Regions from separate parts of the Lactiplantibacillus sp. YT640 genome, predicted to be linked through region 1. Evidence: a T-box and tRNA genes for the amino acid it is inferred to sense, from the RefSeq annotation. Region 1 holds a T-box; the other holds one or more tRNA genes.
The links. The T-box of region 1 lies ahead of leuS (leucine--tRNA ligase). A T-box ahead of a tRNA ligase gene usually reads a tRNA of that ligase, here a tRNA-Leu.

Region 1 (6,222 bases):
CGAATGTCGATTGGGTCACGGCATTCACCCAATCGCCGTGAGCGACGCGCATGATGAAATACGTCGCACCCAACATATAGATGACCCGAAAGACTTGTTCCACGAACTGTGAGATTGCGGACGGCGCCATCTGTTGATACCCTTGGAAGAATCCCCGGGTCAAAGACATCGATGGCAGAATCACCAAGGCAATAGCCAACGCATGCAAGACGGGAATCAGATTGGCATCATAGCCCCCAAAAGCTGTTGAAATCAAGCCAGCACCAAACCATAAAATAATGGCACCAATAATCCCAAAGGCTGACGTCAACAACAAGCCCCGCTTGAATAAGCGCTGTCCAACGGCATATTCATTCATCGCATTATATTCGGAAAGTTGTTTAGAAATTGCGGACGGAATTCCCCCGATCGCAATTAGCAGGAAAAAACTATAAATATTATATCCCTTGGCATAAAGCGCGTTACCTTGCGTATAATCAGCGCCCATCCAGATAACCCACGGGATAATATAAATCGCCCCGAGCACCCGTGAAAAGAGACTCCCAGCCGTCATCCAAGCCGACCCGCGCACCATCTTCTGGTGCGCTTCGGCTTCAGAATTCACGTGTGCATTCTGGGGCTGATTAGCTTTTGATTCCTCAGACATGTTCGTAACCCACTTTCTTAATTCAATCCTAATCATTTTAGATGAAAAACAAACAAGTTGCAATTCAATTCCGGCCTTATGCGTGAGTTTAACCGAACTTTAATGATAAGGTCTTGACAACTGCACCAGCTATTGGCGAACCGTACCGCCGTCCGATACCCTATGGCTGATACAGAAAAAAGACCAATCCGTACGCTTTACCAGCGGCCACGATGCGGTCTCAAATTCGATTACAGCAGAGTGCCGCCATGATAACCATTTCCGCTGATTAAACCACGTTACTGCTAGTTTTAAGTTAAGCATAGGCGGTTGCACACACTCTGCCCACCAAAAACACGTGTGATTTGTCTCCCAAACCGAACCAGAACGTCCTCAGAATCTTTATTCACTTAACCAAATCAATCGTAACCGCACTAATTAGTTCTGTGAGTAGTTAAAAAATCGTGATAGCAACCAACAATTGTCAGTCACCATCACGATTAATTTAAGCGATATTCATTTAACTTGATACTGGTCGTGGTACTTAGTTGGCAACCACGTTAACCAGTTTACCAGGAATGGCAATCACTTTACGAACTGTCTTGCCGGCCGTAAATTCCTGGATTTTTTCATCCGCCAGGGCTAGTTTTTCAAGTTCATCCTTGCCCATATCCTTAGCGACTTCGGCGTGCGAGCGAACCTTACCATTAACTTGAAGCACGATTTGGACCGTGTCTTCTACTAACTTAGATTCGTCATACGTTGGCCAAGTGGCGTAGGTGATCGTGTCATCATGGCCTAATAATGACCATAGTTCTTCCGACAAATGTGGTGCAATCGGTGACAGTAACTTCACAAAGCCTTCGATATAAATGATTGGTAAATCGTCGACCTTGTATGCTTCGTTTACGAAGACCATCATTTGTGAAATCGCAATGTTAAAGCGCATAGCTTCATAGTCTTCCGTGACTTTCTTAACGGTTTCGTTGTAGATTTTCGTCAACTTACCATCATTGATAGTCGTGATTCGGTCGCGAACACGATTGTTTTCATCGATCATTAAGCGCCAAACCCGTTCGATCCACTTATTGGCACCATGTAACCCATCGGTACTCCACGGAATCGAAGCTTCCAATGGTCCCATGAACATTTCGTATAACCGCAACGTATCGGCACCATATTGGTCAACAATATCATCGGGGTTAACCACGTTCCCCCGCGACTTAGACATCTTTTCGTGATTATCACCCAAAATCATCCCTTGGTTAACTAACTTCTGGAATGGTTCCTTGGTTGGCACAACGCCTAAGTCATATAAGAACTTGTGCCAGAAACGTGCGTAAAGCAGATGTAAGACCGCGTGTTCTGCACCGCCCACGTATAAGTCAACGGGTGACCAGTACTTCAACTTGTCATAATCGGCCAAAGCTTCACGGTTGTGCGGATCAACGTAACGCAAGAAGTACCATGAACTCCCGGCCCATTGTGGCATCGTGTTGGTTTCACGCTTCCCCTTACGACCGTTTTCATCGACGACATTTACCCAGTCGTCGATATTCGCTAACGGGCTTTCACCAGTTCCTGATGGTTCCAGGTTCTTAGTTGCTGGTAACCGCAATGGTAGTTCATCTTCAGGAACCAACGTCGTTTCGCCGTCTTCCCAGTGAATAACTGGAATCGGTTCGCCCCAGTACCGTTGCCGTGAGAAGATCCAATCACGTAACCGATAGTTGACCTTCTTTTCACCGGCATGGTGTTCACCTAACCAGTCAATCATCTTATCAATAGCTGGTTGCTTAGCTAAACCGTCAACAAAACCTGAGTTGATGTGTTCCCCGTCGCCAGTGTAAGCTTGTTGGTCATAATCATTATCACCCGCAATGACAGGTTTGATTGGCAAATCAAATTTTTGTGCAAATTCAAAGTCCCGATCATCATGAGCAGGCACTGCCATGATGGCCCCAGTTCCATATGAAGCCAGAACGTAATCGGCAATCCAGATTGGCAGTTTTTCACCATTAACCGGGTTGATGCCGTAGCTACCAGTGAAGACCCCGGTCTTGTCCTTATTCAAATCAGTCCGTTCAAGGTCTGACTTGCTGGCGATTTTAGCTTTGTATGCTTTGATAGCGTCCGCTTGTTCGGGTGTCGTCAATTGTTCAACTAAGTCGTGTTCAGGTGCCAAGACCATGTAACTTGCGCCAAACAGCGTGTCTGGCCGCGTTGAGAACACTTCAATCTCGGTATCGTCAGGTTGACCAGCAACCTTGAAACGAATGGATGCGCCAACTGAGCGGCCAATCCAGTTACGTTGTTGCTCTTTGATGTTTTCTGGCCAATCAATATCGTCCAGGTCATCAATCAACCGGTCCGCATAGGCCGTGATTTTGAGGCTCCATTGCTTCATTGGCACCCGGTAAACATCATAGCCACCGCGTTCCGTCTTACCATCAACCACTTCTTCGTTAGAAACAACCGTTCCCCCCATCATATCAGGAGCCCAGTTGACCAACGTTTCAGATTCGTAAGCCAAGCCCTTCTTATAGAGCTGTTCAAAGATCCACTGCGTCCACTTGTAGTAACTTGGATCAGTCGTATTCACTTCACGGTCCCAGTCATATGAAAAACCTAATGACCGAATCTGACGTTTGAAGTTTTTGATGTTCTTGGCCGTAAAGTCCTTCGGGTTATGCCCCGTCTTGAGCGCATATTGTTCAGCGGGTAAACCGAATGCGTCCCAACCCATTGGATGTAAGACATTGTACCCTTGCATCCGCTTGAACCGTGACATAATATCCGTGGCCGTATACCCTTCAGGATGTCCAACGTGTAATCCTTGGCCAGATGGGTATGGGAACATGTCTAAGGCGTAATACTTCTTCTTATCCGTCGTATCTAATGTTTTGAAGGTTTTGTTTTCCTTCCAATAATGTTGCCATTTGCGTTCAATGACTTTATGGTTGTATGCCATAGTAGTGCCCCTTTCTTGCTGCCTTGTATGTAAAAGCTAGCATTGCGACTTTCCAACTGACTATTCAAGATGGCATTTTCATGCTTCAACTCAGTAAAAGCGGTTAAAAAACAAAAAAATCCTATAAGCCAATTAAGCTTATAGGACGAAAACGGGTTCCGCGGTACCACCTATGATTCCACGTTACCGTGGCCTCTTGAGAATCTTAACGCGAAACCACGTCCGTACCTACAATCTTGTTCAGCCGGAAGACTCGAAGGTGAGTTCATGATTGGTGAATCCCCGTTTGCAACTACCACGGAGTTTCTGCAAAACACCAGCCACTACTATTCCTTCTCAGAGTCGTAAAGTTATTGTTTTCATAGTAGCAAACCAGCACGTTTTTTTCAAGGGCCCAAGCCCCGCTGGCGATAAATTTTATCATCGGCATTAATCGGACCCCTGATAAAAAATGCTATAATAATGGCAATAATTTATTTATCGGAGGAATCAGTATTGAAGCAACGATCCTGGCAACGTTCGGACAGTTTGATTCTACTTATATTTATAGGATGGTTAGGCTGGACGGCCGCGGTATGGCAACGGGCGCCTTGGTTAACACACTTTGACACCACGGTTGCTAATTTTTGGCATCATAGTCCCCAGTGGTTTCAACACGCGATGGTCACGTATACGCAGCTTGGCAATCCCCACACCATCACCATAATCACGTTAATTATCGGCCTGGCACTCTGGCTGGGCCATAACCCACGCGGCGCAGTCTTCTTTTGGGTCACCACCTGGCTGATTGCCGGCTACGGTAATTATCTCATCAAACAGGTCATCATGCGGCCACGGCCAACCGCTTGGCGACTTGTCCAAATTGGGGGGTATAGTTACCCCAGCGGGCACTCGACAACAACGACCGTCCTTATCGGTAGTCTGCTCGTGTTGGCATTTGACTACTGGCACCGCAATGCCTTGACTGGCTGGCTCACTGCCCTCGGCATAACGGCCATCTTGTTAATGATGATCAGCCGGGTCATCGTGGGCGTCCACTATCCCAGCGATACAATCGGTGGCCTTTTACTTGGAAGTGTTTTACTATATATAAGTGCGCGTTTTAGTATGCGTTATCGGCACGGACCGCTTCGATTGCGGCCCTAATTCATGAATTCAACAAGGGGGTAACACTCATTCAACTCAGTTCGGCATTAGCTTATAGCCACGCGCTAATGAACCAAGTCGTCAATCCCGGTGACCACGTGATTGACGCGACGGTTGGCAACGGCCATGATACCGTCTACCTCGCCAAGCTGGTCGGGACTACTGGTCACGTCGACGGGTTCGACATTCAATCAGCGGCCATTGAAGCGACGACAACTGCCTTAGATAAAGCAGCGCTCACCCATCAAGTCACTCTGTGGCAAACGGGCCATGAACACATCGCAGATAAGATTGCCGCTGATCAACCTATCAAGTGTGCCGTCTTTAACCTGGGCTATTTACCAGGTGGCGATAAACAAATCATTACGAAACCAACGACAACGTTAACGGCCATAAAAGCCATTCAGGAACGCCTCGTCACCAACGGACTCATTATCCTGCTAGTCTATGCTGGTCATCCCGGTGGTGCGACAGAAGCACAAGCCGTTTTGGATTACGTAACGAATTTAGACCAGCATCAATTCCAAGTCCTACAATATCAGTTTATTAATCAAGTCCATGTGCCGCCATATTTGTTGGCCATTCAGAAACGTTAATTTAACGATAAATTAGCCGAAAAGACCTGTCAGACGATTAGCTTCGTCTGACAGGTCTTTTCAATTAGATACTTAACTTAAAAACCAATGGTACCTTACTTCTCCCACGGATACTTACCGTTCTCATCCTTAGGGGTATTACGCATGATCCGCTTAGTTCCCTCGTCCATCTCGTTACGCCGCTTCTTACGATTATGGTGACGAACAATTAGGACAAGACCACCGATGCCACAGTACACGATCATTCGGGTAAACATCTTAACGGTCCCATAAATGGTCATAATCATTAACATTTTGCGCCCTCCCTTGCCGTCAAATCTACTTAAGCCGTGACCTTAGCAGGCTTAAAGTAATCTAACAATGCTTGCCACTGCTTGAAAACGGCTTCTTCTGAATAACGCTTGGCATTTTCATAGGCCTGAGCACTGTATTGTGCCAGCTGCCCTTGATTCTTCAACAATTCTAAAATCGTTTTGGTCAATTGTTGCACATCGCCGTCTGTCGTTAGGATTCCACTCTTATGATCCTGAATAATATCACTCGGGCCGTACTTCACGTCATTGGCAACCATTGGTAACCCATGGGCTTGAGCTTCTAACAACATCAATGAGAATCCTTCAGCTCGACTTGGCAAAAGTCCTAATTGGGCCCGGTTGTAAACGGCATTGACATCCGTGGTATACCCCTTGAACAATACCACATCTTCCAAGTGCGCTGCAGCAACTTGTGCATGTAGTTGCTTTTCAATATCCCCGTTCGCATAACCCCATAATTCCAACTTGGCATCAGGAAACTGCTTGTGAACTTCAACAAAGGCTTCGATTGAATGATTCTGTTGCTTTTCAGGTGCCAGCCGCGCAACTTGCACGACGAGGTCTTTTTGT
Region 2 (6,222 bases), on a different contig from region 1:
GTTCAATGTCTTAATTGGTACACCGCCCTCGATTGCACGTAGCGCATCTTGTGGCGTTTCGAATAAGACCAATGCTTTTTGACCACCAAAGTGCTTGTCGTCTTTAGCAATCTTAATCATTTGAGCAATTGGAATAACGTGAGCTTTAACACCAGAAGGCGCTGCTTGCTTGATCATGTTAGTCCGCAGTTCGTCTTTAGCAACGTTATCAGACGCAACAATGATCCGAGTCGGGTTAACCGTCTTACTCCAAGCAGTGGCAACTTGTCCATGCAAGAGTCGCGAATCAATCCGTGCCAAACCGTATGTTAACGTTCCTGGCCGACCAGCGTTATTGTTAGTCGTTGCAGCGGCAGCAGCCTTTTCTTCCTTAGGTGCTAATGCTTCAGGACGAACCTTCACGCCATCCTTAGCAGTTTCAATGATATGCGTGGCAATTTCGTGTGCCGAATCCATTGAAAGTCGTGAAGCATACGCTTCAATTAACATTGGCAAGTTCAAACCGGCAACGATTGCCCATTTGTCCTTGTGTGCTTCAAACAAGCCGTTAACTTGATTGAATGGTGTACCGCCCCAAAGGTCGACTAAGAATAAGACTTGCTCTTGATCGTCGAATGAAGCAATGGCTTTTTCCAACTTAGCCTTGATGTCGTCAGGGCCTTCGCTAGGCATCAACGTAACGGCTTGAACGTTTTCTTGTTCGCCGAAAATCATTGATCCAGATTGATAGATGCCTTTAGCGAATTCGCCGTGACTAGCAATGATAATGCTTACCATCTTTGTACCTCCTATTTTTTCGTTACAGTCATATAAAACGAATAAATAATATCTAAATTGCCTGTAACTATTTATGCTTTTGATACTGTAAGCGCAATCTTTTTCGCACTCACTTATATATATGCAAATTCCGTGCCAAAATACACTAAAGCTAAAAGCCCTTATTTCAGGCTCAAAGTTGATACACTAGCACGATACAGTATTAAAAACGATTATTTTGTGTGTCAAATAGCGTATTTTTAATATAAAATTATGAAACAGTAACTAATGTTAACTATGGTATCAATTTCTTAATAGCTCAGTGCCCGACGACCATTTAATTGCCACATCGTCTCAAACGCTTGGTTACCCATCTGTCCAGATTGACCACGCCAAGGATCATTGTACCTAATAGTTGCCGTTGTATATCCAGTGAGCGTCACTGTATGACTCGCAAAACCATCGAGTCCCTGAACCCAAGCGACTACCGGATGACGTTTAGCGAGCTGTGCTTTAAGTCGTTGCAGGCCCACCCCGCTGAGATCTACAGCGGACGGCAGATAGTGGCGGATCGTTGGTAACAAGCCTTGGGGGTAGATGTAGAGACCAATACCGTAAGCCGAAGCAGGATCACCAACAAAACCAGTGTTAGGATTCGAACTGCGCGGCACGTGGCTGGCAAACTGTTCCTTATTAATATTAACGCCGGCATACTGCAGCATCATGGTAGTCGCTGTCATCTCACACCCCGTTGGCAACTCCGGTAGCTGGTCAATCAGTGGTACCCGCAGTTGAACCGACGCCGTACTGGCGGGTTTTAGCTGATTAGCAGCTATCCAGCCGCTCTGCTGATAACCATTATGCACATAGTAGAAGCGTTGGTAATGCCCGTTGCGATAAATATCAGCTTGCTCAGTACGCGTCCACTGTGTATGCTGGTGATACTTTAAATGTAAATTAACACGCAATTGGGCACGCTGATGACGCACGACGGTTAAATGGTAACCGACACCGTTCTGACTATTCGTCTGATAGACCCGCGGCTGCACCACCTGAATCCCTGTAATCGGATAAGTCGTTACGGCCGCTTGTGCGGGGTAAACCACGCCACTAACCAGCAAGCCGCCCACCAAGATACGCCACCACCATCTACTCATTCTAATCAATGCCTGGTCCTCGCCTTCTCTTAATATCGTAATCAGTAGATTAACCGTTTTCATTATAATGCTGGTAATCATGAGATTAAACAATAAGGTACGGCAAATTTGGTGAACATAGTTGAAGTAGTTGGCAAAAAAGCAAGCCTGGAATAACGTGACCAGTCCAATTTACCGCAACAAAAAAAGAATCGACCCTTCAAGGCCTAACCTATCGAAATCGATTCTTATATTCGTTAGTGCGGCCAAGAAGATTCGAACTTCCACCGGGTTAACCCCGACAAGATCCTTAATCTTGCGCGTCTGCCAATTCCGCCATGGCCGCATCACAACTCACAAAAAATATTATAACAAAATTTTGCGAGTCTGACAAGCTTATTTTAAGATTTTTGTACTTTTACACCAGTTGCATCCATTGGCAATAAGAATAATTGGCCGGTGAGTGTTGTATCTTGGCTCAATTGTGCCTGCAACGTAGCGAGTTGACCGTAATCACCCAAAGTAATCACCGTCGGCCCAGCACCACTCAAATAAGTCCCCGTTAATCCCAGAGCATGGGCATGGTCTCTAACCGTTTGTAGTGCCGGCACTAACTTAGCCCGATACTGTTCATGGAACTGGTCCTGTTCTAGCAGCGGTAACGCCACGTCCCAATTTTGAGTTGCTAGAGCAGCCACTAACGTATTTGCCACACTACTACCAGTAACGGCTTGGTGGTACGCCAATTCAGTTGGCAAGGCTTGGCGACTGGCGGTCGTCAATAGCGGTTCGTTAGGCACGTAGACACTTGCAAAAAGCATCGGTAACGGTAACTTCACCGCACGGACGCGTCCATCAGTGTTCGTCGCCACAACCAAGCCTCCTAATAGGGCTGGTGCAACGTTATCTGGATGACCCTCCAGTTGAGTGGCAACTTCCAGTAGCTCAGCAGAAGAGCGCGTTGCGCCGGTCAATTCGTTTGCCAGCACTAAGCCGGCTACGATGGCCGTCGAGCTACTACCCAATCCGCGCGCTAACGGGATTTTTGAAGCCATCTGTAAATGCTGTGGTTGTAAATCTGGTACCAAATGCAACGCCGTTTTAATAATTAAGTTGCGTTCATCCGTCGGCACATCCGCCCCAAAGGGATGGTCAATCTGCCAATGGTCACTAGGTTGCAACACTTGTAGCGTTAGTTGCATGTCCAGCGCCAGACCGATTGAATCAAAACCGGGACCAAGATTAGCGGAAGTCGCCGGAACCGAAATCGTTAACATGTCCTCACCTACGCATTCTTTAAAACTTTATAACTCGCTAATAGTTGCATATTCTCTTGTTCACCGATTTCACGAGTGATATCTGCTAACTGTTGATCATTCATGGCATGGGTAATGATCACAACACGAGCGTTGCCGTCACCTAATTGATTTTGAATGATTCGACTAAATGAAACTTCTGCGCGGGTCATAATCGCCGTCAATTTCATCATCATCCCCGGCACATCACGCATCTTCAAGGCAATAAAGTGAGGATACACAACATCTTCAGGCGTTGCTAAGACTGTCTCCTGGCGATAAGAGTTAAACGTGTTACCAGTCGTATTCAACGCAATATTTTTCGCAACCGTTGTAATATCACTCAGCACACTGTTGGCGGTCGGGAGTTCTCCAGCGCCGGGACCGTAAAACATCGTGTTCCCCACAGCCGTTCCCGTTACCATTACAGCATTATTCTCATTTTGTACCGTGGCAAGTGGATGTTGATCAGAAACGAGCACAGGCCCGACTGATACCGCAATGCGATCGTCAATTTCTTCCGCAATCCCGAGTAATTTAATCGTATACCCAAGCTGATGAGCTTCCGCAATATCCTCTGGGCTGATTTTCGTAATTCCCTGAACTTGAACGTGGTCGAGGGAAAGACTCATCCCAAAGGCAAACTGCGTTAAAATAATCATCTTGAACGCCGCATCAAGGCCTTCGACATCATTAGTGGGATCACTTTCGGCAAACCCCAAGTCTTGTGCTGAGCTCAAGGCTTGATCATACGACCAATGCTTAGTCAGCATCTGCGTCATGATGTAATTAGTGGTCCCGTTGACGATTCCCATGACCCGTTGAATCCGGTCAGCGGCGAAACTATTATCAATCGTCCGTAAAATTGGAATCCCACCAGCAACACTAGCTTCATAGAATAAGTCGCGATGATTTTCACGAGCAATCTGAACCAACTCCCGGCCATATTGCGCAATCAAGTCCTTATTGGCCGTCACCACGTGTTTGCCAGCTTGCAAGGCTTGCGTAATATATTCCTTCGCCGGATGAATTGAACCCATCACTTCGACCATAATTTGAATGGACGGATCATCAAGCAGGGTCGCGATTTGGTCGGTCATCTGAACGTCCCCCAAATCAACTTGTTCGTGCTTTTTCAAGTTGTGGACAACTACGCAGGCTAGTTCCAACTTACGACCGGTAATTTCTGAAATCTTTTCCTGATGCGCTTGAAGCATTTTTACAACGCCGGTCCCGACTGTGCCTAGTCCGACCACACCAATTTTAATCGTTTCCATCTTAATCCCTCCATATCAATAGTTAAGCTAATTCTATCGGAAGCGTACCACTTTAGCAAACCTTTTCAGACTAATTTAATTGGCCCCTGACAACGACCACACGTATAGCGGCGAGTGTCCATGCGGCGCTTGCGGTAATACCGCCGGCCACACCGTTGGCATTCATAAATATACCGATACGGCCGGGCCGTCGCCTGCTTCGGCGCTGGTGCATAGCGCGAGCCACCCATTTGCGCGAGTAATCGTTTAAAGTCTGCATCACGATGCCGATATCCCCGCTTAGTCAAATGTAAATGATAATGGCACAATTCATGCTTGATGACGCCAATCAAGGTGGCCTCATCAAAATCAGTCAGCATCTTCGGATTGATATCAATATCATGCGAGGCCAACTGATAACGACCACCCGTCGTTCGTAACCGAGCATTAAAATAAGCGCGGTGCTGGAACGGACGGTGAAAATCACGCATGGAAATGGTCGCAACGAGCTGCTGTAACTCTAAATCAGTCATTATGCTTCAGCCGGTGCAATCATCGTCAAAGCGATGCGCTGCCGCTGTTCATCAACTTCTTCGACCCACACCGTTACGATGTCGCCAACTGCCACCGCCTGACGCGGATCTTTCAAGAACTTATCCGTTAGTTTGGAGACATGTACGAGGCCATCTTGCTTGACACCAATATCCACAAACGCCCCAAAGTCGACCACGTTGCGGACGGTTCCTTGCAACTGCATCCCTGGTTTTAGATCACTCATCTTTAAAACGTCTTGCCGGAGTAACGGTGCGGGCATCGTATCACGAACATCACGCCCGGGCTTTTGCAAACTACTAATAATATCCTTTAAGGTCAGTTCACCGACACCGGTGCTGGTCGCAAGTTGCGCTAAATCTAATTGATTCAACTGTTGGGCTTTAGTCGTCCCAACGTCCGTCGCCTTCAATCCAGCCGCTGCCAATAACGCTTTGGCTGCGGGATAACTTTCTGGATGAATATCCGTGTTATCAAAAACATTCTTGCCGTCAATGATTCGCAGGAAGCCGACCGCTTGTTCATAAGCTTTCGGTCCCAACCGCGGCACTTTTTTCAATTGTGGTCGGCTCGTGAATTCGCCATTTTCATCCCGATAAGTAATCACATTTTGGGCAATCGTGCTGGATAGCCCCGAAATATGCGTCAATAGCTCCGAACTAGCGGTATTCAAATTGACCCCAACTTGGTTAACCGCGGTCTCAATCACCGTATCCAGCTGCGTTGTCAATTCCTTCTGGGGCACATCGTGCTGGTATTGCCCCACTCCCACTGACTTCGGATCGATTTTGATCAATTCTGCCAGTGGGTCTTGTAGTCGCCGGCCGATACTGATCGCACTACGTTGTTCAACGTGTAGCTCAGGAAATTCAGCACGCGCCTTAGCACTAGCAGAGTACACGGAAGCCCCGGCTTCGTTAACGATGACATAATAAACCGGTCGGGTCATAGTCTTCAATACCTGTGCCACAAACTCCTCGGATTCGCGGGAAGCCGTCCCGTTACCAATCGCAATCATTTCAACATGATACTTCTCTAAAAAGGTTTTAAACTCACCCGCAGCAGCTTCCCGTTTGGCAGTTGGAGCTGGTTTGTGTGGATAAATCACAAGTTTATCTAAGAACTTACCATTCGCGTCCATCACGGCTAATTTACACCCCGTCCGGTAAGCAGGATCGAACCCTAATACCACGCGACCCTTTAATGGTGCCTGCATTAATAAGTGGT

Region 2: it has a tRNA-Leu gene. The T-box ahead of leuS (leucine--tRNA ligase) is inferred to sense a tRNA for this amino acid. The anticodon was not compared.

The regions. Positions count from the first base shown of each region.
Region 1 covers NZ_JBMNVY010000010.1:27,601-33,822, reverse strand. The annotation lists gene ACOV1R_RS08380 (putative polysaccharide biosynthesis protein) at 1-646, opposite strand, end outside; gene leuS (leucine--tRNA ligase) at 1,170-3,596, opposite strand; T-box leader at 3,735-3,945, opposite strand; gene ACOV1R_RS08370 (phosphatase PAP2 family protein) at 4,059-4,742, shown strand; gene ACOV1R_RS08365 (tRNA (mnm(5)s(2)U34)-methyltransferase) at 4,811-5,338, shown strand; gene ACOV1R_RS08360 (hypothetical protein) at 5,434-5,631, opposite strand; gene ACOV1R_RS08355 (glycosyltransferase family 4 protein) at 5,661-6,222, opposite strand, start outside.
Region 2 covers NZ_JBMNVY010000017.1:34,876-41,097, forward strand. The annotation lists gene ACOV1R_RS10830 (mannose/fructose/sorbose PTS transporter subunit IIA) at 1-777, opposite strand, end outside; gene ACOV1R_RS10835 (C39 family peptidase) at 1,068-1,922, opposite strand; tRNA gene ACOV1R_RS10840 (tRNA-Leu) at 2,154-2,238, opposite strand; gene thrB (homoserine kinase) at 2,294-3,169, opposite strand; gene ACOV1R_RS10850 (homoserine dehydrogenase) at 3,178-4,464, opposite strand; gene ACOV1R_RS10855 (SprT family protein) at 4,530-4,976, opposite strand; gene ACOV1R_RS10860 (Tex family protein) at 4,976-6,222, opposite strand, start outside.